Regions from separate parts of the Methylophilus sp. TWE2 genome, predicted to be linked through region 2. Evidence: riboswitches for the same ligand, from Rfam matches in the RefSeq annotation. Region 2 holds a riboswitch; the other holds the start of a gene.
The links. Region 2 has a riboswitch for cobalamin ahead of nrdA (class 1a ribonucleoside-diphosphate reductase subunit alpha). Riboswitches for the same ligand answer to the same signal wherever they lie in the genome.
Positions count from the first base shown of each region.

Region 1: linked by a shared signal. The riboswitch ahead of ACJ67_RS01730 (TonB-dependent receptor domain-containing protein) and the one ahead of nrdA (class 1a ribonucleoside-diphosphate reductase subunit alpha) in region 2 are both predicted to bind cobalamin.

Region 1 is NZ_CP012020.1:366,016-377,884, forward strand. It holds gene cobD (threonine-phosphate decarboxylase CobD) at 1-350, opposite strand, end outside; gene cbiB (adenosylcobinamide-phosphate synthase CbiB) at 343-1,296, opposite strand; gene ACJ67_RS01685 (cobyric acid synthase) at 1,299-2,750, shown strand; gene ACJ67_RS01690 (RNA-binding S4 domain-containing protein) at 2,747-2,965, opposite strand; gene ACJ67_RS01695 (DUF4198 domain-containing protein) at 2,999-3,814, opposite strand; gene cobU (bifunctional adenosylcobinamide kinase/adenosylcobinamide-phosphate guanylyltransferase) at 3,829-4,353, opposite strand; gene ACJ67_RS01705 (cobalamin-binding protein) at 4,350-5,153, opposite strand; gene bluB (5,6-dimethylbenzimidazole synthase) at 5,150-5,824, opposite strand; gene ACJ67_RS01715 (cobyrinate a,c-diamide synthase) at 5,821-7,104, opposite strand; gene cobO (cob(I)yrinic acid a,c-diamide adenosyltransferase) at 7,104-7,709, opposite strand; gene ACJ67_RS01725 (hypothetical protein) at 7,716-8,285, opposite strand; gene ACJ67_RS01730 (TonB-dependent receptor domain-containing protein) at 8,373-10,250, opposite strand; cobalamin riboswitch at 10,395-10,592, opposite strand; gene ACJ67_RS01735 (hypothetical protein) at 10,696-10,932, shown strand; gene ACJ67_RS01740 (cell division protein ZapA) at 10,935-11,237, shown strand; gene ACJ67_RS01745 (DUF2237 family protein) at 11,531-11,869, opposite strand, start outside.
Region 2 is NZ_CP012020.1:2,155,515-2,167,383, forward strand. It holds gene nrdB (class Ia ribonucleoside-diphosphate reductase subunit beta) at 1-20, opposite strand, end outside; gene nrdA (class 1a ribonucleoside-diphosphate reductase subunit alpha) at 230-2,509, opposite strand; cobalamin riboswitch at 2,644-2,866, opposite strand; gene ACJ67_RS10205 (TonB-dependent receptor) at 3,151-5,421, opposite strand; gene ACJ67_RS10210 (FecR domain-containing protein) at 5,510-6,511, opposite strand; gene ACJ67_RS10215 (sigma-70 family RNA polymerase sigma factor) at 6,513-7,052, opposite strand; gene ACJ67_RS10220 (OmpP1/FadL family transporter) at 7,274-8,539, shown strand; gene ACJ67_RS10225 (PepSY domain-containing protein) at 8,547-9,800, opposite strand; gene ACJ67_RS10230 (TonB-dependent siderophore receptor) at 9,813-11,869, opposite strand, start outside.

The DNA of each region.
Region 1 (11,869 bases), 1.3 Mb from region 2:
GGTGTTTGTTCAAAAAACTGTATCTCATGTCCTGTGCGTTGCCAGGCATGCGCATGTTCCTGATACATGGTGCGCGGCATGGCGACACGACATGGCGGGCGCAAGGTGGGTAGTAGTTGCAAGGCTGCTTGTGAGCCTGCACAGGCCAACACATGTTGGCAGCCATAATAAGCGCGGGCTGCGGCATGCAATGACTCAGTTACCGGCGGCAGGCGTTGAAACAGTGATGGCTCCAGTGCCGGAATTGGGTAATGTTGCGGATTAATACCTGTGGAGATATCCAGCCAGTCTGCCAATGGCCTGCCGTATTGCTGCGCTGCCTGCTGTAAGTTGCCGCCGTGTTCAAGCATAGGTCATCGCCCCAATCAGGACAGCAATCACCAGCCACCCCAGCATGCCATTGCGCACCAGTTGCAACGCCCTGGGAATATCTTCAGCCGTTGCTGCCACTGTTGTGCCGAGGCGTGGCCGTTCATGCCATTCGCCGTGATAGCGCGCCGCGCCGCCTAGTTGCACATTGAGTGCGCCCGCCCCTGCGGACATCACAGGGCCTGCGTTCGGGCTATCCCATAACGGCGCTTGTGTTTGCCAGGATTGCCAGGCCAGTGATGTCTGGCCGAGCAACGCGTAGGTAATGGCCGTGAGCCGTGCCGGGAGGTAGTTCAGTACATCATCCAGCCTAGCGGCGGCCCAGCCAAAATAAAAATAACGTGGGGTTCTATAGCCCCACATGGCATCGAGGGTATTCACTAAACGATAAGCCAGCGCACCGGGGCCACCAGCGACAAAAAACCAGAAGAGGGCACCAAACACACTGTCGTTGCCGTTTTCCAGCACCGACTCGATGGTGGCGCTCACGGGTTCTATCGCCTCCACATCGCGGCTGACCATATACGAGGTGGCGCGTTGTGCCTGCGCAAATTGCCCGGCTTGCAAAGCCTGATAAACAGCCAGGCCATGCTGGCGTAAGCTACGGTGACCAATGGCAAAATACAGGCAATACACATGCAGTGCGAGCGCCAGCCAGCTAGATAATTGCATGAGCAACACAACGGTAAAAATGATAGGCAATACCAGCAGGAGTACACTCACTAGTCCCCATAGATATTGGATCCGTAATGGCTGCTTGGGTGAAGGGTTGAAGCGCTTTTCAAGCTGCGACACCAAGTGACCAAAGCCAACCAGGGGATGCCAGCGACGGGGTTCACCCAGCCAGGCATCGAGCAGCACCGCGCCACAGGCAAGCGCGGCGAGTGTGAGATAATCGAATGATGGATAAACAGGCAGTGAAAACATTAATGGTTCAGGGCACCACGTCGGATGCCGGTAAAAGTACGCTGGTAGCTGGATTGTGCCGCGTATTGTACCGCAGCGGGGTGGCCGTCGTGCCATTCAAGCCGCAAAACATGGCCTTGAATGCGGCGGTGACTGAAGATGGTGGTGAGATTGGCCGCGCGCAGGCGGTGCAAGCCATGGCCTGCGGATTGCCGCCGCATACCGATATGAACCCGGTGCTGCTCAAGCCTAACTCGGACACCGGCTGCCAGGTGATTATTCATGGTAGGGTGGTGGGCAACCAGGAAGCGAGTACTTACCACGACTACAAAAAAACAGCCATGCAAGCCGTGCTGCAATCATACCAGCGCTTACAGCAACAGTATGCTTGTATCGTAGTCGAAGGCGCAGGCAGCCCGGCAGAAATCAACCTGCGCGCCAACGATATTGCCAATATGGGCTTTGCTGAGGCAGTTGATTGCCCGGTGATCCTGGTGGCGGATATTGATAAAGGTGGCGTGTTTGCGCACCTGGTCGGCACATTGGCCTTGTTATCGGAAAGCGAACAGTCCAGGGTAGTTGGCTTTGTGATTAACAAATTCCGCGGTGATATTGCCCTGCTGAAACCAGGGCTGGATTGGCTGGAGGAACGCACCGGCAAACCGGTGATCGGTGTGTTACCCTACATGCATGACTTGCACCTGGAAGCCGAAGATGCGGTCGCCAAAGGCCATACTAAAAAAAACGATATTCAGCTGACCGTGGTCGTCCCCGTATTGCCGCATATCGCCAATCACACTGACTTTGATGCCCTGCGATTACACCCGCAAGTAGACCTTAAGTTTGTACGTTTCAATGAGCCTATTCCTGCGGCAGATTTAATCATTCTGCCCGGTAGCAAGAATGTACGTGGCGACCTGGCTGCCTTGCGAGAGCATGGCTGGGAAGCAGTCATTGCCCGACACTTACGTTATGGCGGCAAAGTGCTAGGAATTTGTGGCGGCTTTCAGATGTTGGGCGAGCAATTGCATGATCCGTTGGCGATCGAAGGCGAAGCTGGCAGTAGCGCAGGCTTGGGTTGGCTGCCAATGGAAACGACCCTTGAACCCCATAAGCAGCTCAAACAAGTTTGTGGCAAGCTGGCTTTTGCCGATGCAGAATTGCAAGGCTATGAGATTCATATGGGGGTGAGCTGCGGGCCAGCCTTGAAGCATCCGGTACACCTGATAGACGGTCTTGCGGAAGGTGCGCGCTCAGAAGATGGCCAGGTGGCTGGTAGTTACGTACATGGTCTGTTTGACCATCCACAAGCGTGCGCGGCATGGTTGCAATGGGCGGGGTTAGCTACACAGGTGGATTATGACTACACGCAATTGCGTGAAGAAAGTCTGGAGAAGCTGGCAGACAGCGTGCAGCAGCACTTCAACTGGTCAGCGCTTGCCCCTTACTTGCCCAAAGACTTTGTGCCAGCTTAACCAGCAACGACCTTGATGGTCTGCTCAAACGCCTGTACCACCTGTCCGGCACGGATTTTGGCGGTTTTCCGACGCTCGATAGCGCCATCTACCTTGATCAAGCCTTCTGCGACCATGGACTTGCCTTGGCCGCCGCTGTCGGCCACGCCTTCCAGTTTGAGCAAATCACACAGCGCGATATATTCGCCTCTCAGTTGAAAAGTCGTTGTTGCCATGTTTTATCTCATCGATCTTTTAAAGCAGTCATTTTAAGGCTTGTTTGTATTTTCTGGGGGCAAATTCACTTCCAGCGTCAGCGAGGCATTCTGGCTTTCCCACAGATTTTCATTGAGCTGGTGATGCACCGTCACAAAGAGAAAGGTGAGCCCGGCTTTTTGCGGTTTGAAGGTAAATTCGCCTTGCTGATTGGTATGAAGATTGGACGTCCGCACGTTTTCAACATCATACAGGTCTTCAATCCGGCGCTTGCTAAAGTGCTCGTTATCGGTGACCACGATAATGCGCGCATTCGGCACCGGCTTGCCATTTTCCAACACTTGCAAACTTAACTCACCCCCTAATATCACCCCATTTGGCGAGGCCAAAGGGATGATCTCCAAGCCTTTATTCAAAGGTACGGGCTTGTATTTTTGTTGCCCTTTGAAAATATAAGTATCGGCATAGCTGTAGTAATTCATGGTGGTTGGCTTACCGCTGACCCGCTTCATATCTGCCGCAAAATACAGTTTTTTATCAGGCGTCTCCACCGCTTTATAAACAGGCCCTAAACGTTGGCCAGTGCTGATACGGTAAGTGCCTTCCTCCTTGAGTTCCGGTTCCAGGTACACAGCAGCCTTGGTTTTGGCAATAGGCTTGATGGCCGTGGTTTCGCCACGTGGTGAAGTGATGCTAAAGTTTGGCGAGTCCATGGCAAAGTCAGCCTGGAAAGGGAACTCGGTAAACGCGGATTCAATGGTCAGCCGATGATGGGTGACGTTGAACTGGTTAGGTTTTAAAAACGGCACATGCGCCTCGGCAGCCAAAGTTGTGACTAAAGCGATGAGGGCGAGGGAAAGCTTTTTCATAAAGGTCTTTCTTGTTATTTAAGCTTTAGCGGCAAGCCTGCCGCAATAAAGCTGACGTGATTAGCAACCGCTGCTACATGCTGGTTTAAACGGCCTTGCTCATCCTGGAACTGGCGGTTGATTTCACCGAGCGGAACGATGCCCATGCCGACCTCGTTACTCACCAGAAACACATGCGCCTGTAGCTGTGGCAGCGCGGCCAGCAAGGCCTGTTTTTCTGCCTGCCAATCCAGCCGTTCCGGTTTGTCGCAATCTGGACAGATGCACTGCGCCAGCCACAGGGTTAAACAATCGACAATCAGGCAGGTGTCTGGCGCATCGTTGTCGAGTAAAGTCTGCCCAAGGTTGAATGGCGCTTCCACCAGCCCCCAGTAAGGCGGACGCCGGGTTTTGTGGTGCTCAACACGTTGCGCAAATTCGTCGTCATACACTTGTGCGGTGGCAATATACGTCACCGGTAATTCAAGTGCCGAGGCCAGGCGCTCGGCATAAACACTTTTGCCACTGCGGGCACCGCCTAAAATCAAATGGGTGCTCATGTGTCGCTCCTTTGCTGTTGCCAGCGTTGAATAATTGCCTGCAGTTGCGGCAGGCCTTCGCTAAACAGGGCGGGGCCAGGCTGCAAGATATCAACAGATTTGATTTCGTAAACATGCCCGTCACGAATCGCAGGCATGACTTGCCAGCCTGCGCGTGCTTTGACTTTTTCTGGCTGAAATTTTTTGCCACACCAGGAGCCGATGATGATATCCGGTTGCCTGGCCAGCACTTGTTCTGCCGTGACTGTGCGGTCACGTGCGCTATGAAAGGGGCTGAGTTCCGGGAAGCAATCCTCACCACCAGCCGCTTCAATCAGCTCAGCCGCCCAGCGGATACTGCACATCATGGGCACATCCCACTCTTCAAAATACACCTTGGGTTTGCGTGTCCAGGTGGCCGCTTGCTGTCGGGCAGCTGCCAGTTGTGCCTGGTAAGTGTCCACTAGCTGCTGTGCCTTGTCGCTGGCGCCAACCAGATCGCCGACGGTCAATATCATCTGCAACGTTTCATCCAGGCTGCGCTGGTTAAACACATGTACCTGGCAACCGGCTTTGATCAGTGAGGCTGCAATCTCAGCCTGCAAGTTGGAGAAACACAGCACCAGGTCTGGTTGCAGTGCCAGGATTTTTTCAATATTGGCACTGGTGAAGGCGCTGATCTTGGGTTTCTCTTTGCGCGCAATCGCTGGGCGCGTGGTGAAGCCTGAAATACCCACAATGCGGTCTTGCTCACCGAGCAGGTAGAGCACTTCGACGGTTTCAGTGGTCAGGCAAACGATACGCTCAGGCCAGCGTTTCATGGTTGCTTTCCTTGCGTGGTCTGCCAGCCGTTTTCCATCAGCATGTCAGAAAGCGGTTTTTCTGTGGTCCAGCCTTCTTCCACCAGCATGGGTGATTTGTAAAATGTATTCACATAGCCCAGGCATAAAATCGCTACCGGTTTGGCGCCCTCAGGCATATTCAATAACTGCGCCAATTGTTGCGGGTCAAACAGGCTGACCCAGCCCATGCCTATGCCTTCTGCACGTGCCGCCAGCCACAAGTTTTGGATCGCACAGCTGACCGAAGCAAGATCCATTTCCGGCAGTGTACGACGGCCAAAAATATGTTGTTCGCGCTGGTCACATAAAGTGGCGACCAACACTTCACCACAGTCCAGAATGCCTTCCACTTTGAGGCGCATAAACTCGGCCATGCGCGCGGTGTTTTCAACTTCGCCAATGGCTTCGGCTGTCTGTTTGCGCTCTTCATCAACCAGTTTATGAATGGACTGGCGCAAAGTGGCATCGCTAATTCGGATAAAACGCCAAGGCTGCATGAGACCGACGCTAGGCGCATGATGTGCGGCGTGGAGCAGTTTTTGCAGTAACTCGGGCGCAATCGGCGTCGGCAGAAAATGCCGCATATCGCGCCGCTCGGCAATTACTTTGTAAATGGCCGCTTTATCGGCCTCAGAATAAGCAAAACTCATGGCAGGAAAAACTGTGCGGCCAGGGCCGGGTTAGATGGGAAGTAAAAGTGCAAAAAGCTGGCCGTGATGCTGCCTTGTTGATAGACCGGCTCACCGGCGCCATATTTGCCTTTGCCTTGTGCAATCACCGGTAAATCGGTGTCAAAACGCCCATAGTGAAAGGTATGTGCGCCTATGCTTGCTGGTTCTTTGCCTTCAGCAGCAAATGTGACATGTTGTGTCCCCAGACCTTGTAGTTTGGGTTGAATTTCGGCGGTACCTGGCAACAGGCCGAATACCGGTTGTCCATTCAGCGTGTCGCTCAGGGCGAGCATACCGCCACATTCGGCCAAGATGGGTTTCTTAGACTGAGCAGCAGCTTGCAAACCTTCGCGCATGGCGGTGTTGTGTTGCAGTTGATCCAGATGCAGCTCAGGGTAACCGCCCGGGAGCCAGTAAGCATCTGCCTCAGGAAATTGCGCATCCTGCAAGGGTGAGAAAAACTGAATGGTTGCACCCAGGGTTTGCAGCAGATCGAGGTTGGCCTGATAAGTGAAGCAGAAGGCTGCATCTTTGGCGACTGCGATGGTTTTACCCTGTAACAGTGGCGTGACTGTGTGCGGTTCTGGCGCTGAAAATTGCACTGCAGGCGGTAATGGAGTCTCTTGCCCCAGCAGTTGTGCCGCTGCTTCTATGCGCTGGTCAATATCGCTAATTTCCTGTGCCAGATGCAAACCCAGGTGACGTTCAGGCAAGCTCAGTTGCGGGTCGTTTTTCATGGCGCCCAGCCAGGGTACATCTGCTGGCAAAGCGGCCTTGATCATATTGGCATGACCTTCGCTGCCGACCTGGTTGGCGATGACGCCAGCGCGTTGTAGCGCGGGCCGAAACGCGTATAAACCATAAGCAATCGCAGCAAAGGTCTGTGCCATGGCTTTTGCGTTAATGACCAAGGAGACCGGGATACCAAAACGCTCGGCGATATCGGCACAAGATGGTGTGCCATCATACAAGCCCATCACACCTTCCAGTAAAATCACGTCATTTTCTTGCGCAGCTTGATAGAGCAAGCGTTGCGCATCGGTTTCACCACACATGCCAAGGTCGAGGTTATAGACGGGTTTGCCAGTGGCGACTTGCAAGATCATGCCGTCGATAAAATCTGGGCCACATTTGAATGCCTGTACGCGCAGGCCACGGTTTTTATAGGCCCGTGCCAATGCGGCCGTGGTCATGGTTTTACCTTGCCCCGACGCCGGAGCCGCCATCAGCATGGCATGGCATCTTGATGGTTGTTGCATTACAGGTCTATCCCGGCCTGGGCCTTGATGCCTGCGCGCCAGGCATGCTTCACGTCCATGAGTTCAGACACGGTGTCGGCAGCGTTTCTCAACGCCTCGGACGCGCCACGGCCAGTGATCACCACATGTTGCATGGGTGGGCGGTTGGCTATGGCATCCAGCACCATTTGCTCGTCGAGGTAACCGTATTTGAAGGTGTAAGTGAGTTCGTCCAACACCACAAGATTGATCGCAGGATCTTGCAGCATCTCGGCCACGATTTGCCAGCCGCGCATGGCCGTTTCGGTATCGCGCTGGCGGTCTTGCGTGTTCCAGGTGAAGCCTTCGCCCAGCACATGCCAGGTCACCGTTGGGTGTTGGCGGAAAAAGGCTTCTTCGCCGGTATCTGAGCGGCCTTTGATGAATTGTGCCACGCCGACACGCATGCCGTGGCCCAATGAGCGGGCTACCATGCCAAAAGCGGAAGAGCTTTTGCCTTTGCCGTTGCCGGTGAGAATGAGGAGCAGGCCTTTTTCCTGATTGGCCTGCTCGATTTTTTCGTCAATGACCGCTTTTTTGCGGATCATGCGCGCCTTGTGGCGGCTGTCGCGGTCACTGGTCTCCATGAACGTTTACGCTTTTTCTTGCACTGAGCGCTTTGCCAGGCCAAACACCACATGCGCGATCAGCGCAACTACCACCCAGAATGCAATCGCTTCCAATTGTTTAGGGAAGTATTTGACCAAACGTGGTATAAATTCAGCAAAGCTTGGGTCAGGGTAACGGCCACCAAAGAAGTAGAAACCACCACTTGAGAACAACTCAGCAATCGCTGCTGCAACCACGACGACACCCGTCAGTTTAAACAAGCTGCTAAAAGCCCAGCTTGTGTTGTCTGCCAGCCAGCGACCTGCCAGCCACATCGTGCCATACGCTGGCAACAAAAAGCCATAAGCCGGGGTCACGCAAAAGTTGCTCACGCCACCCCAAGTCACGGCTGCCATATCCAGACCAGCACACAAAGCCAGTAATGCAACAAATAGGATAGTAGAGCGCAGGTAGTAACCGGCAATAAAAAACGCTGCGTAAGACGCGCTAGGCAAAAAATCGATAGAAGCGAAATGATGCCCACGTGTGACGATGACCATCAGTGCAATGACAAGCGCAATTGCCAGAGATTGGGTTGAAATGTTACGTGGCATGCCAGCGTCTCCAAAATTAAGATTAATCACAAGGGGTGAATTTTAGCCCAATTCGATCAGGCTTGGGCAAAATCCACCTTTACGGGGTTACTTCATGTCGTAGTTCAGGCTCACAAAGATATTAGTGCCCATGGTGTTGTAATCGACAGTGGATGAGGCCGCTGCCAGCACATAGTTTTTATCCAGGATGTTATTAGCTCGAGCCAGAACTTTCCAGTGATTATTCAGTTTATAACCGAGCGAAGCGTTGATAAGGGCATAGCCCCCTAGTTTTAAGTTATTGTCCGCGTCGTTGTAGCGTTGCGAGGCGGCAGTCACCTCGGTGCCAACATCCCAGTCGCCAGATTTGTATTGCAATTGCAGGTTGCCATAACGCTGACTTCTTCTTACTAGCAAATTATCTGTGTCATCGTTGCGTGGAGACTGAATAGTTAAGTTTCCTGTGAGTTGCCACTGAGGGTTTAACACGATGCTGCTTTCAGCAGTGATCCCTTTGATTTCTACCTTGCCTGCATTGGTTGGGCAGAATCCTGCAAAACTACAGCCTGATGTTGCAGGGCCTGCATTCTGTATCAGGTCGCGGATATGATTTTCAAATATGGTCAGCTTGGCCTGAATAGCCGAGGTTTGATAGCGTAGGCTCGCTTCAACGTTATCCGATTTTTCCGGTTTCAGAGCCGGGTCACCAAAGCTTGGAAAATACAATTGGTTAAACGTAGGTGCCCTGAAGGCTGATGCATATTGAGCCGTGATTTGCCACTCGGGTGAGATGGCGTAGCCATAACCTGCGTCACCGGTGACGTAGTTGCCATATTGGGTGTTGTGATCTTCACGTGCTGAGAGTTGAATGCTGTGCGCTTCGTGATTGCCAACGAAGCCAAGCATAAAGCCGTCATCGTTACGCGTCTTGTCTATGCTGGGGTTGCCATTTGAAAAAGTTAGGACATCTTGCTCTAGCCTGTCGTAGGCAAAGGTCAATGTGCCGAACGGCAGCGTGTAATCATGTTGCCAGGTAATCTGGGTTTGTTCTGAGTCGAATTTACTGCGGCTGCTCGCGCTGTTTAAACTGAATGAGCGCTCACGCCCGATGCCATATTTCAATGTGCTCGTCCAATGCTCAGTCAGCCGGTTTTTCAGTGTCGCACCATAGGTTTGCTGGTTGGTGGTGGAGTAGTTGCGATAGGCATTATCAAACTGATTTTGGCCATCAGACTCCATAAAGCGCAAACCGAGGCTATGGCCTTCTGCAAGCTCTAGGTCTGCATAAGCCGTACCGCTCAGATTGTTATAGCCATCACGGTCACGGTCAATCGCTTGCGGTGGACGTTTTTTTGCAGAAATGCCTCTCGTATCATAACTGCTCATTTGAGCACCAAATTGTAGTGCCTGATAGCGGCTATCGAATCCTGCGCTGCCGGTGTATGTGTCGTAACTGCCAGCACCTACACTACCGTAAAAGAGGGTCTGGTCGGTTTTTGCGCGTCGAGTAAAAATCTGGATAACGCCGCCAATAGCATCAGCGCCATAAAGGCTGGAAGCAGGGCCACGTAGAATTTCAATTCTTTCTATTAATGATAATGGCAGGTTTTCGAAGGCAGTGGTTCCCAGTGTCGCGGAGTTGACTCTCAGTCCATCGATAAGCACAATCAGTTGTTCCGCATTGGTGCCACGTATAAATACACTGCTGGCCGTGCCCATGCCGCCATTGGTGGAAATCTGCAAGCCGGGCTGTAATCTGAGTAGGTCTGGCAGCGAGCTGCCTTTCATTCTTTCAATCTCGTCATGCGTGATCACTGTGATGTCACCAGTCGCCGTTTTGGTTGACACCGGGATTCTTGCTGCGGTTACGTTCACTTCGTCCAATGACAGTGAAGCGAGATTGGAGGTGTTTTCAGAAAAAACCTCTTGAGCCAAGGACATGGCTGGGTAAAGGGCGATGAGTCCCAAAATGATTTTTTTATTCATATTTGTTTCCGATAATGCATACGACCCCGCATGCAGAACATAAAGTGGAAACCTGGGATGTGTATTGACGACTAAAAGCCAAACAGGCACTTCAATTAAATCAAAGTGCCATTTTTTAGAGTCACCGTCACCCCGCGGTATTTCCATGCGATTTGGTTGCTAGGCCGGTCTCCGGGCTGGCAAGTTTTGATCTATCGCCTTCCCGAGTTTGAACTCAGTGGCATGTGGATAGACCCGCACTTGCTTACCGTTGCGGGGGCAGCACAGGCATTGTGAATGGCTTCACGCACCTGTTTCCCAGTTTCACCTTTGTCTGCAAGAACACAGACTTGGGCACCTGACAACTTGGCGCATTTTAGTCTAAAGGCTGCTCCTTTACTAGCGAACCCGTCTTGAGGAGGGAGTCATACATTCTTAATTTACTTTGAAAAAATGCGCTTAGCTATTGACCACACTCGTTTTTTTAAAAGATAATGGGCTGATGGATGCCGATTTAAAAAGTCTTGAAGAGCGTGTCACCAAGCTGGTTGCTTTGTGTGGGCAGCTGCGTGACGAAAACGTGGAGTTACGTCAGGAGGTCACACGTTTGCATCAGGAGTCGCAGTCACTTAAGTTGAATATGACGCAAGCCAGCGTGCAGCTTGAGAGATTGTTGTCGGCATTGCCTGAGGAAGGTCGTTAATCATGGCTTCCAATCCTATTGATATCGAAATCATGGGCCGCGCGTTTAGCGTGACCTGTACCGATGAGGAGCGGGACAGTTTGTTGCAAGCTGTCGGCTATCTGGATGGTAAAATGCGTGAAATTCGCGACGCTGGCAAAATGGTTAGTGTTGAGCGTATTGCGATTATGGCGGCATTGAATATCACACACGAGTTGCTGAATACCCGCACTGGTGGCGTGGATGTGGGCGATGTGAAAAAGCGCATTACCGACATGCAGCAGCAGATTGACGATGTGTTGTCCGGCCAGCATAAGTTGTTGTAATCCGCTTCATTTCACAAATTTTTCATCGTCATGTTTACTAAATGGCGTATCATAAAAATACGGTGTGCTAAGGCGTTGCCTGAGTCCAAAATTCCTTGAACTAGTCTTTGTTATAGGTTTCGGCTCATCAGGTGCTGTGAGATCGCACTAAGTTGGGTAGTCTTTTAAGACGCCCTTGGCGTGTGAACCTAATGTACCTTAGGCTGTTACCACCTGAACTTTTTGGTTCAGGATTAGCGGCTCAGGTAACCCCTTAGCACATCTCTTTTATGAGATCACTTGATCTCGGTCATTTAGCGCAATGCGTGATACATCAGGTCAGCCAGGCTGACTACCTCCAGACAGCTTTCATCGCAGGATTCCAAAATGACTGGCGGCGCGTACCCCGCTTCGCTGGCTTCCAGCCAGCGCCGTGCACACAAGCACCAGCGATCCCCGGCTTTGAGTCCGGGAAACCCATATTCAGCCACCGGAGTTGATAAATCATTGCCTTGTGCTTGAGAAAAAGCCAGAAACTCATCAGTCATCTCGGCACACACGGTGTGCCTGCCAAGATCTTCGGGATGAAATCCACAACAGCCATCGCGCATAAAGCCAGTGATGGGCTGCATGCTGCAAGGAATAAGAAGTGT
Region 2 (11,869 bases):
GTGAAGATGCTGTAGGCCATCTGTGTTCCTAATGTTTAAGTTTAATGCTCAAACTGTTTTTTAATTGTACTTATTACCCCACTGCAATAAGCGTTGAATCAGTGAGCGAGCGGGATAAAGTGCAAGGCGTACGGCACGCAGAAACCGGAATGTACACGAGAGTACATGAGGATTTCGCGCACCGCACAACGCAGCAATTTGCCCGCGCAGCCACTGAGTCAATGCTTATTTAAATTTTGCAGGCTCCGCTGGCACACCCATCGTCTTCCGCTTCCGTGCCGCCTTCAGTCGCACCGTCTCTGGTGTTGTGGTAGTACAGCGTTTTAATGCCCAGCTTGTACACTTGCAGCAAGTCTTTGAGCAATTGCCTCATGGGCACACGGCCACCTTCAAAACGGGTCGGGTCGTAGTTGGTGTTGGCAGAAATCGATTGATCGACAAACTTCTGCATGATGCCCACCAGCTTAAGGTAACCGTCATTGCTTGGAATTTTCCATAGCAACTGGTACTGGTCACGCAGGCGGTCGATCTCTGGCACGACCTGGCGCAGGATACCGTCTTTGGATTGCTTGACTGTCACTAGGCCGCGCGGTGGCTCAATACCATTGGTGGCGTTGGCGATCTGGCTGGACGTCTCAGAAGGCATTAGCGCAGTCAGGGTAGAGTTGCGCAGGCCGTCTTTCTGGATTTCTTTACGCAGGCTTTCCCAGTCGAGCAGCAATGGTTCGCTGCAGACGGCGTCCAAGTCTTTTTTGTAGGTATCAATCGGCAAAATACCTTTGGCGTAGGTGGTTTCGTTAAACGCACCACATGGGCCAAATTCGCGGGACAACTGCACGGAGGCTTTGAGCAGGTAATACTGAATCGCCTCAAAGGTGCGGTGGGTCAGTCCCAGTGCGGCTTCATCGGTGTAGCTGGTGCCGTTTTTCGCCAGGTAGTAAGCGTAGTTGATGACGCCCACGCCGAGTGAACGGCGCTTGTTGGTGGCGTTGAGGGCCGCTTTGACCGGGTAATCCTGGTATTCAAGCAGGGCATCAAGCGCACGCACCACCAGGTCAGCCAGGCCTTCGAGCTCGTCCAAAGACTCCAGCGCACCCAGGTTGAATGCGGATAAGGTGCACAACGCGATTTCGCCTTCTTCATCATTGATGTCGTTCAATGGATGGGTCGGCAGCGCGATTTCCATGCACAGGTTGGACTGACGCACCGGTGCCACGGTCGGGTCAAACGGGCTGTGCGTGTTGCAGTGATCTACGTTCTGGATGTAGATACGGCCAGTCCCGGCACGCTCCTGCATCATGAGTGAGAACAGGTCTACCGCAGGCATGGTGCGCTTGCGGATGCTGTCATCAGCCTCGTATTGCGTGTACAGGCGCTCAAACTCGTCCTGGTCGGCAAAGAAGGCGTCATACATGCCGGGCACATCGTGTGGTGAGAACAAGGTAATGTTCTGGCCTTTGATCAGGCGCTGGTACATCAGGCGGTTGATCTGCACGCCGTAGTCCAAATGACGCACACGGTTTTCTTCCACGCCTCGGTTGTTTTTCAGAACCAGTAATGACTCGACTTCGAGGTGCCACAGCGGGTAGAACAAGGTCGCCGCCCCACCACGTACACCGCCCTGTGAGCAGGACTTCACGGCAGATTGGAACAGTTTGTAGAACGGCAGGCAACCGGTATGCTGCGCTTCACCACCACGGATCTCACTGCCCAGCGCGCGGATGCGGCCCGCGTTGACGCCGATACCGGCACGTTGTGACACGTATTTGACAATCGCGCTCGACGTGGCATTGATACTATCGAGGCTGTCGTCACACTCAATCAGCACGCAGGAGCTGAACTGGCGTGTAGGCGTACGCACACCGGACATGATAGGCGTAGGCAATGAGATCTTGAAGGTAGAAACGGCATCGTAGAAGCGCTTGATCAGATCCAGTCTTGCCTGGCCTTTGTAATTGGCAAACAGGCTCATGGCGACCAGGATGTAGAGGAACTGCGGGCTCTCGTAGATTTTCTTGGTGACACGGTTTTGCACCAGGTACTTACCCTCCAGCTGCTTGACCGCAGCATAGGAGAAATTGAGGTCACGCCAGTGGTCAATATATCCATTCAGCGTATCGAATTCTTCACGGCTGTAATCGCTCAGCAAATGTTTGTCGTATTTGCCGAGCTCGACCAGATTGGTGACGTGGTCAAACAGGTGTGGTGGCTCAAACTGGCCGTAGGCGATCTTGCGCAGGTGAAAAATCGACAGGCGTGCAGCCAGGTACTGGTAATCCGGTGTTTCTTCCGAGATCAGGTCAGCCGCGGACTTGATGATAGTTTCATGGATATCATCAGTACGGATGCCATCGTAAAACTGGATATGGGAGCGCAACTCAACTTGTGACACCGAGACGTTATTGAGGCCTTGTGCAGCCCAGTCAATGACGCGGTGAATCTTGTCGAGGTTAATAGGTTCCTTGCGGCCATCGCGTTTCGTGGCCTGCATGGATTCGTATTGTGACATTATTGGCTCCCAATTCCGGCAGCGAAGGTGACCTGACAAGTGGCAAAGACATCATTTTTTCAGGCCGAGCAACCCCTATGTCGAGCCCGCTTCTGAAAAAACTGTATCTGCCGAGGACACCCCGCCCCAAACGTTAACAAGAAAAAAATCACGGTAGGTCTCCTGGCTCTCAGGTCACCATTATTTGCTTGTGCCTTCCCGAATTTACTCAGTGGCATCGATGGCAGCAAACAACTCGCTGATCACAGTTGCGGGGGCAGCCCTGGCTTAGTGATTCCTGCGCAGTTTCACGCACCAGGTTCCCTATTAAACACAGAAGAGGACACTCTTCTGCGTACCGTATGGATGCGACTATAAAACAATATCTATGGCTTTTCAATTACAGAAAACACAATATATTGATTTATTTTGATTGACAACGGGCAACTGGTTGTTTTTATTGGGGAATATTTTTTTACGATTTTGCAGCGGACAAATAGGCTTGCTCACATGGCATTTTTAAAGCAACTAGATGCAGCAGTTTTTTGAAAATGACTGGGTTGTATGGTGTTTAGTGCAGGCCCTCCCCACAAGGCCAGCCTGCACTCTCACCTGCATTATCTTGTCACTTGATGATCAAGCGATCTATGGTTTTCAGCCGACTAAAAAGTGGCAGCTACACTGAACAGTACGCTACGCCCTGGCTGATAAAGTGGCGTGACGGTGCCAAAGCCTTGATAGGTCGCGCGGTCCGCGTAGGTATCATCAAACAGATTACGCACATCCACGCGCCACTTGGTTTTGACTGCCCACTGAGGTTGATATTCGGCATAGAGATTAAACACTTCATACGACGGGAACGATAATGTCCCCGCACTGACTTTATTGTACTTTTGCGCAAACTCTGCATCGCCACCGACGGTCACGTTGACAGACGGAAAATGATGACCCACGGTCACATATAAAATCTCGCCAACCGGGGTTGCAAGGTAATTACCGGTATCGCTGTCGGTAGGCGTACCGTCAATGGTGACATCGATGTCTGCCAGTCTTGCACGGGCAAAACTCTGTTCCCACTGGTAGGCCAGACCCAGTTCATATCCACGTGTGCGTACATCTCTGGCCAATACGCCACTGTTGGCAGCAAACCGGGCCGCACGGGCGTTGTCTATCTGCGTTTCAAACACCTTGGCATCGGCCGTAAAGCCATAAAAACGGCTTTGCAAACCGAAGAAATAGTTATCTGCTTTGGTGGCTTTTGGACCACGCCCGTAGTTCCATGCCGTGTTCATGATAAAGTTTTCTGCCATCTGGCTACCGCTAAACACCTCGGAATACCCTGCTTTCACCGTAAGCAACTCAGGTACCACAGCCAACTCACCCGAAATGTTGGAACTGAGTCCGGAGTGTGACCAACTGCTGCCTTGAGTACCCGTGAGTTCATGGTGGTCGTTGCGAACACCTGCGGAAAGGTGCAAAGGTTGCCAGGGATTGATTCTCGCCTGGACATAAACACCCCGGTTGTTTGCTTTCTCTTCAGCCTGGAAAGTGCGATCCTTGTAATCTGCTTTGTCACGATAGAAATCGATACCAGCCGTAATGCTACCTATATCGATTGGAAAACGGTTTTCAAACTTACCGTTAAAGCTGCTGGTTTCTCCTGTGCCAGGATAAATCACAGTCCCTCCGGCAGTAAAAATAGGCACAGTGATTTCAGTCTTGCTATAGGCCAATATGGCCGTCGGATTCCACCAGTGGTCAGGGTTCACTTGCGTATACCGCAGAACAGTATTGTCGCGGGTCATCTCATAGTCACGCACACGTGGCTCCCATGCCGGGCGGCCTGAAATAAACCCGATATTGCCACGGAAAGGACGTGCAGCATCGTCCCGCACCCGCTCATGACTTAATTGTAATCTGTGGCCATCCTCTGCTTCGGCGCCCAATTTAAAGAAACCGCTGACCAGGTCGGTGCCTGTGCCATCGACTTTGTCGCCATTGCCCGCTTCAAACCTGTTGCCGTTGGCGACGGTTAAATAGGCTAATCCATCCAGTTGTTCAGAAGCAGCATATCCAGCCAGGGTCTGGCTGAAAACATCGCCATTGGTATTAAAGCTGGAGCGGATATAAGCGCCTTTGCCGGGCGAAGTGAGAAAGTCACGCGCGTTTTTGGTTTCGTAGGCAATCGAACCAGCAATGGCACCAGCGCCTGCATCCGCGGGTGCCACGCCCGCATTGACGCTCACTGCCTTCATAAATAATGGATCGATCAATGTGGTCCCGTTATGGTGAAAGACTTTATTGTTTTGACGACTGCCGTCGATGGTGACTGCCAGATTGGTTTCCTCAATCCCGTTCACATAGACTTTTTGCGACATGGGCGTAGAACCGCCAACTTTGACCGAGGGCTGCCCGTTAAAGATACCGCGTACGTCACTCGGGTTGTTACGCGCAAGGGCCGCTTCGTCAATTAGTATGGTGACAGGCTCCTTAACAGGCACAGATTGATCAACCTTGGCAGATACCGCCACTTCAGGCAGTGTTTCTGCCTGTTGAGAGAGTGGCTGGAGAGTTGGTTCTTTGCTTGCCACTACCACCGTAAAATGGGTGTCACCGGTTTGCTTCAAGGCCAGGCCACTGTTAAGCAACAAGGTGTGCAAGGCCTGCTCTGCGCTGTAGCGGCCTTTGAGGGCTGCGGTTTTTTTATCGCCAATCAACGCGGCATTTGCGCTGAGGCTAATGCCGGTTTGTGCCGCGACCTGCGTTAAGGCAGTTGATAGCGGCCCGGCGGCAATATCAAACATTTGCGTGGTTTCTACAGCTTGTGCCCAAGCGGCGGACACAAATGGATTCAGCAGCGTGACAGGCAACAGCATTGCAGTGCGGACTGCCAGCGTGAGCAGATGGGGGCGAAATGAAACAGGATACGGCATGAGATCGGGCTCCAAAGTTGAGTATTAAAAGCGTTTCAACTGGTATGCCGGATGAACGTCAAAAAAGGGAACTCTGCTAGGAAATTGTTTATCGCGCGGCGATCGCCAGACCACCAGCCGCATCCTGATGGATGCGTACTGGCAATACGTTTTCGACGGCAGCCAGGATCAAGGGGATGTCTAGCTGGGGATGATTGAGAGGATACACCCCGACCAGGCGCAAATTTGCCACCGCGGGCTGCACGCGGATAGGGACACTGGTATACCGATTCAACTCGGCAATAAAATGGGCTAACGGCAGATTGTCTGCGACGAGTTGCCCGCGTGACCAGGCTTCACGCGCGAGGTCAGCACGGCCATCGGCAATGACACCACTCTGCGTAAAGCTCGCCTGCTGCCCTGCCAGGATATCCACACTCGCAGCATCATGCGGGCTAATACGAACCGCCCCTTCAAACACAGCCACATGCCCGCCTTGCGGATCGCCGCGTACCGTAAAGCGTGTGCCGAGTGCGGTCAAACGGGCATGCAGCGTCTCGACGACCAATGGCCTGGACGGTTGCTGCAGATCATGCGCCGTGGTGACCAGGATTTCGCCCTGATGCAACACAATGCGTCGCAGATGCTGGTCATAATACACATCGACGGCGGTGGCGGTATTCAATGCCAGCAACGTTCCTTCTGGCAGGCGCCACTGCTTGCGCTCACCGACCTGCGTGCGGTAACCGGCATGGGCAATCGCATAGGTATTTAGCCAGCCACGCCACGGCAAGGCCTGGCGCAAGAGCAGGCCACTGGCAAGGACAGTGACACCCAGACCCAATCGGCGCAAGGTACGGCGACGTTCAATGGAGTGCACCTGTTTCAAGGTCGCTCTCGCAGTGGCTGCGGGCACCGCATTTGCAAGCTGTTTAAAAGGCTGGCTGATAGCTTCAACGCGTTGCCAGACTCGCGCATGTGCCGGATCTGCCGCCAGCCAGGCTTGCCAACCAGCGTAATCCTCTGGCTGCGCAGCCTGATCCTGCAAACGCGCAAACCATTCTGCGGCCTGACTTAACACCCGCTGCTCTTCCATAGGGTCAGCGCGCATCTCATTTACCCTCATTGATCATGAGGCAAGCCAGCATGGCCTGTGCCATGTATTTTTTTACCATGCGCTCGCCGACGCCCAACCGCTCACCAATCTCGCGATAGCCGAGACCATCCAACTGAGACAACAGAAAAGCTTCGCGTACTTTGGGCTTGAGGCGATCCAGCAATTGATCAATGCGGATCAGTACCTCCAGGATTAAAGAACGCTCTTCGGGAGAGGCAACGAAAGACTGGGACATCACAGCCAGTGTCTCCTGCCACGCACGCTCAACTTCTTGGCGGCGCCAGTGATCTATCAGCAAGTGTTTGGCAATCTGCGTGAGGTAGGCCCTGGGTTGCTCTAGGGTATGCACATTGCGCTTGCCATGCATCATGCGCAAGAAAGTATCCTGTGCCAGATCAGCGGCCTGCTCACTGCAGCCAAGCTTGCCTCGCAGCCAGGTCTTTAACCACCGATGATGATCCATATAAATACTTTCAACGGTCTGCTGCCCTAAAAACTCTTTCGCCAACATGCTGATCACTGTAAATGATAACAATTCTCATTTTAACACGGGTGAGCAACTTTTTAATATGCTGCCTTCATATGTGTGCGAAAGGGACTGGCAATGACGCATGCATCACCGCTGATGCTGAATGTATGGTGCGCCTGGCCTATTTTCCTTAAGAATAAATAGCACGCAATTTCCCCTTTATTATCGCGACACAAGGTGGCCAGACTGTGCGAAACTATGCGCTATAAATAATAGTTCATGCCGCAATGATTTCTACCCGCCTTTTCAGCATACACTTTGCCACCGCGCTCGCCTTAGCAGGCACTACGAGTGCTGTATACGCCACCAATGGCATCAACCTGATCGGCTTCGGTGCTGAATCAACGCTGATGGGAGGTGCCGACGTGGCCGTGGCGCGCGATACCAGCGCGCTGAATACCAATCCGGCCGGCCTGACACAGATCAAGGCGCCGCTACTGGATATGTTTGGCTCCATGCTGCGTACCACAGACCTGGTACACAAAGACCCGCGCAACGAGGAGCATGCCTCTAACCGTTACACCTTTCTGGGCGGTGGTGGATATGCGCGACCACTGGAGAATACCGATTGTACAGCGGGCATAGGCTTGTTCGCCCAAGGTGGCGCAGGCGGCGTATTCGAGAAGTTGCGTACGCCGTTTGGCAATCGCGATGATCTTTCCTCGCTATTTGGCATCGCCAAAATTATTCCTGGCATTGGCTGCCAGGTGACCGAAAAGCTTTCACTAGGTGCCAGCTTGAACCTGGTCTATGGCAGCATAGAGCAGGACTTTTTTTCCAACACATCAGTAGGCACGGCCTTTGCTGGTTACAAATTAGAAGACGCCTCTGCGATACGTACAGGTTTCAAGCTGGGCATGCAATATCGGGTGACGCCGACGCTGACGCTAGCCGCTGCCTATACCGAAAAAACCGAGCTCCCCATGACGGGTGGCACACTGACGGCTGACTTCACAGGTGCAGGATTGGGCAAAGTGAAGTATTCCGACGCTTCAGTGAAAGGGTTTGCTTTACCGCGCGAAGTAGCAGTAGGTTTGGCATTCAAGCCGACAGATGACTGGCTGCTGTCATTCAAGCTCAACTGGCTCAATTGGGATGATGCCATTAATGACGTCAAACTGCGTGCCACAAAACCCAATAATGCTGCCGCCCCTGCCGTGTATGGTTCAACCAACCCTGCTGACTGGAAAGACCAGTGGGTCGTTGCAACAGGGGTTGCTTACACATGGAGCGACAGGACGACGCTTTATGCAGGCCATAACTATGGCAAAAACCCAATTCCACGGCAGAACTCCAGCCCGTTACTGGCGGGCATCCTCGAGCATCACCTGACTTTTGGTGCGGCACGCAAGATTGACCAGCACTGGCTGATGACTGGCGGCGTGGAATGGATGCTGCCGGTACGTGAAAAATATAACAGCGCCTTGCTTGGTGACTCAGAAATCCGCAATGAAGCCCTTTTCCTGCACTTTATGTTGAGCCGTCGCTGGTAGTCTTACGCTAACATTTTGATACAAGCCCTGCCTTACGCACGGACGGCTTCATCACTTTTTTGCCTGCGCGCTTTCTGCTCCATATCAACACGCTAGTCACGGAAATGGCGACAAGTGCCAGACCCGTTAAACAAACAAATATCCGGTAAGGCAAGCCAAACACCTGCCCCATATGCAACGCGCCTAACCAGTTGCTAAAGGTATTACCTGCTTCTCCCTGAGTCGGCAACCACCATCCTTTGAGAGCACCGGTCTGGGCATCAATCAGAATAGCCGTATTGCCCCTGTCTTCGCGCAAATCGGCAGAACTGTGCACCGAGTACATGTATACGCCGCGCACGCGGTCTAAGCGCAACCTGTCTTCAAAATCAATCTTTAAGCCACGTGCTTGTGCAAAGCCTTGCATGGCCTGCCGCGCCATATGATGCGCCTGTGGCCAGGGCATGGGCAAGCGGTCCAGTGGCTGTTCCAGCTTGGGCACACTGCGCCACGACAGGTCAAATGGCATGACCTTGGACATGATGGGCAAGTAAACCTGGTCACGCAAATTAAACATGACGCTGGACCATGCAAAAATGAGCAACACCGTGCACAGCCACAGGCCCAATGCACGGTGCAGGTCAAAATTGATACGCGTGGCACTGGCCTGCCATTTGACCAGCCAGGCCGGTCGCCAACGTTGCCAGAAGCGGGTTTTAGCGTTTGCCTGCCGTCGGGGTAGTGTTAAGGCGAAGGCCACAAAGGTATCCAGTGTCCATAACACGGCGACGATACCCATGATCAGGTGCCCGCTTTTACCCGGCAAGGCAAGCGAATAATGCAATCGATAGAGAAAGGTGATCAGGGTTTCCCGCTGAAACGGGCTTTCGCCATATTTACGCGCGCCCAACCTGGCTCCGGTTTGCGGGTCAATAAATAGCTGGTCAGCGACCGTTTCGGTTGCAAGCGGGTCAGCGGGACTGAGTCGGAACGCCAGTACCCGTTCAGTCAGGCCAGAAGCCACTTCTGCATCTGGCAATTTAAACAGCACCTCATCTACCAGTGTCCCCGCAGGCGCTTGCTGCTGCGCCAGGGCTTGCAAGCGGTAAGCATCAAGCACCGGCTTATCGGGTTGCCAGGCTGGCCGGAACAGTTGCGGGTTTAACCAGGCATCCAGCTCATCCTCAAACGCGATGATCGCGCCGGTGAAGCCGGAAATGATCAAAAAAGCGGCCATCGCCAGGCCCACCCAGCGATGCCAGAGTACAAGTGTGTGTCGCATTAACCGTGCTTTTTACCAATGATAGTTAAGTTGTGCCATGACGTTGCGGCGGAAGCCCCAGCGGCAGCCGTCACCGTAGTACCCGCAGTTGGAAACATATTCCTTATCGAACAGATTGCTGGCATTGAGGGCAAATTGCCAGCCTTTCCAACCTTCGCCCAGCTGGGTCAGGTCGTAACGAACGGCCACATCCACCAGCGTATAGGATGGTAAGCGGATGGTATTGGCATCATCACCGTAGCGGCTGCCGATGTACCGCACACCGCCGCCCAGCGTCATGCCCTGTAACAACGCGGTTGGGAAGCGGTAATCGACCCACAGCGAGGCGGTATGATTAGGTACATGATTAGGGTCTTTGCCTTCGAACGCGATGCCTTGTGCATTGCGGTTATTGCTTTTGGTGATCTCAGGCAGAAGGTAGGTATAACTGCCAATGATGGACCAGGCATCCCATTGGGTTTTGGCCTCCAGTTCAATCCCGCGTGAACGCACTTCACCTTGCTGCAACTGGAAGTTAGGATTCTGCGTATCTTGTGTCGTCACGTTTTGCCTGCGCAAATCGAACAAGGCCACGGTATATAAACTCTGGCTTTCTTTAGGCTGGAAACGCAAGCCCAACTCATACTGTTTGCCGGTTTCCGGTTTGAAAGCAGACCCTGCGAACGTGGTGCCTATGACAGGCAGGAAAGATTCGGTATAGCTCGCATAAGGGGAAAGGCCATTATCGGCCAGGTAGACCAGGCCCGCACGCCAGGTTTCAGCCTGGTCTTTTTGTGAAGAAGAAGCCGATGGTGTACGCAAATTATCGGTTTCCATACGCGTCCAGTCTTTACGGCCACCCAAGGTCGCTACCCATTTACCGTCAACCTTGATCTGGTCCTGCAAATAAGCCCCTGTCTGGCGTTGGCGTTGTTCAATATTGGCACTTTCAGCCAGGTTAACGGCTGTTTGCCCATAGACAGGTGCATAGATATCCAATGTACCTGCCAGTGCAAAGGTACGGCGCTGATCGTTGTTCAGGCGCTGGCTATCAATCCCGGCAACGACAGTATGCTCAAAGTCACCGTGTGACCATTTCGCTTGCAAATGACTATCTACCACCAGGTTATCGACATCTTCCTCATTGCCACCCGTCTCACGCGTGATGGTGCGCTGGTCAGCCTGCAACGCCCGCAAATAGGTAGAAATCGCATCGGTGGTCATACGCTGGTAGCGCAGGTTCTGGCGGAAGGTAAAAGTCTGGTTGAAGACATGCTCAAACTGGTAGCCTAATGAATAACGTTCCTGCTCGTATTTATCCAGACCGGGTTCACCAAGGAAGCGGCTAGTCGACACTTTGCCAAAACGGCCGTCCACTAATGTCCCTATACGCGGCCAGGCCTGGTAGCCCTGGCCGCGGTCATTTTTCTGGTAATCAGAGAGCAATGTGAGCGTCGTAAAATCGCTAGGGCGCCAAGTCAATGACGGCGCAATATAAATGCGGTCGTCTTTCACATGATCAATCTGGGTATCACTGTCCTGCACCAGGCCAGCAACACGATAAGACCAGATGCCATCCTCGGTGAGGTAGTCACTGAAGTCGCCGTTCACTTGCTTGCGGTCGTATTGCCCGAGAACAACACCCACTTCATGTAAAGGCTTATCCGTTGGCCGTTTGCTCACCAGATTCACGATCCCCCCAGGCGCGCCCTGCCCATATAAAATCGACGAGGGTCCCCGCAGCACTTCTACACGTTCCAGGCCAAACGGTTCCATCACTGTACCGCCCTGGTTACTGAATGCATAATTGCGCAGGCCATCGCGATACTGGTCACGGCCGATGCTGAAACCGCGCACGCCTATGGTATCTGCGCGTGGATCAGGCCCATTGGACTCCGCAACAATACCAGCGCTGTAACGCAAGGCTTCCCCCACAGACTGCACCGCCTGCATGGTCATCTGGTCACGCGTGATGACGGAGATCGACTGCGGAGATTCCAGAATATCGCTGTCGGTTTTGGTCGCAGTGATATTGCGCTTGGCGACATAGCCTTTCATCCTGGCATTCGCCCGCTCTCTCTCGGCTGCGC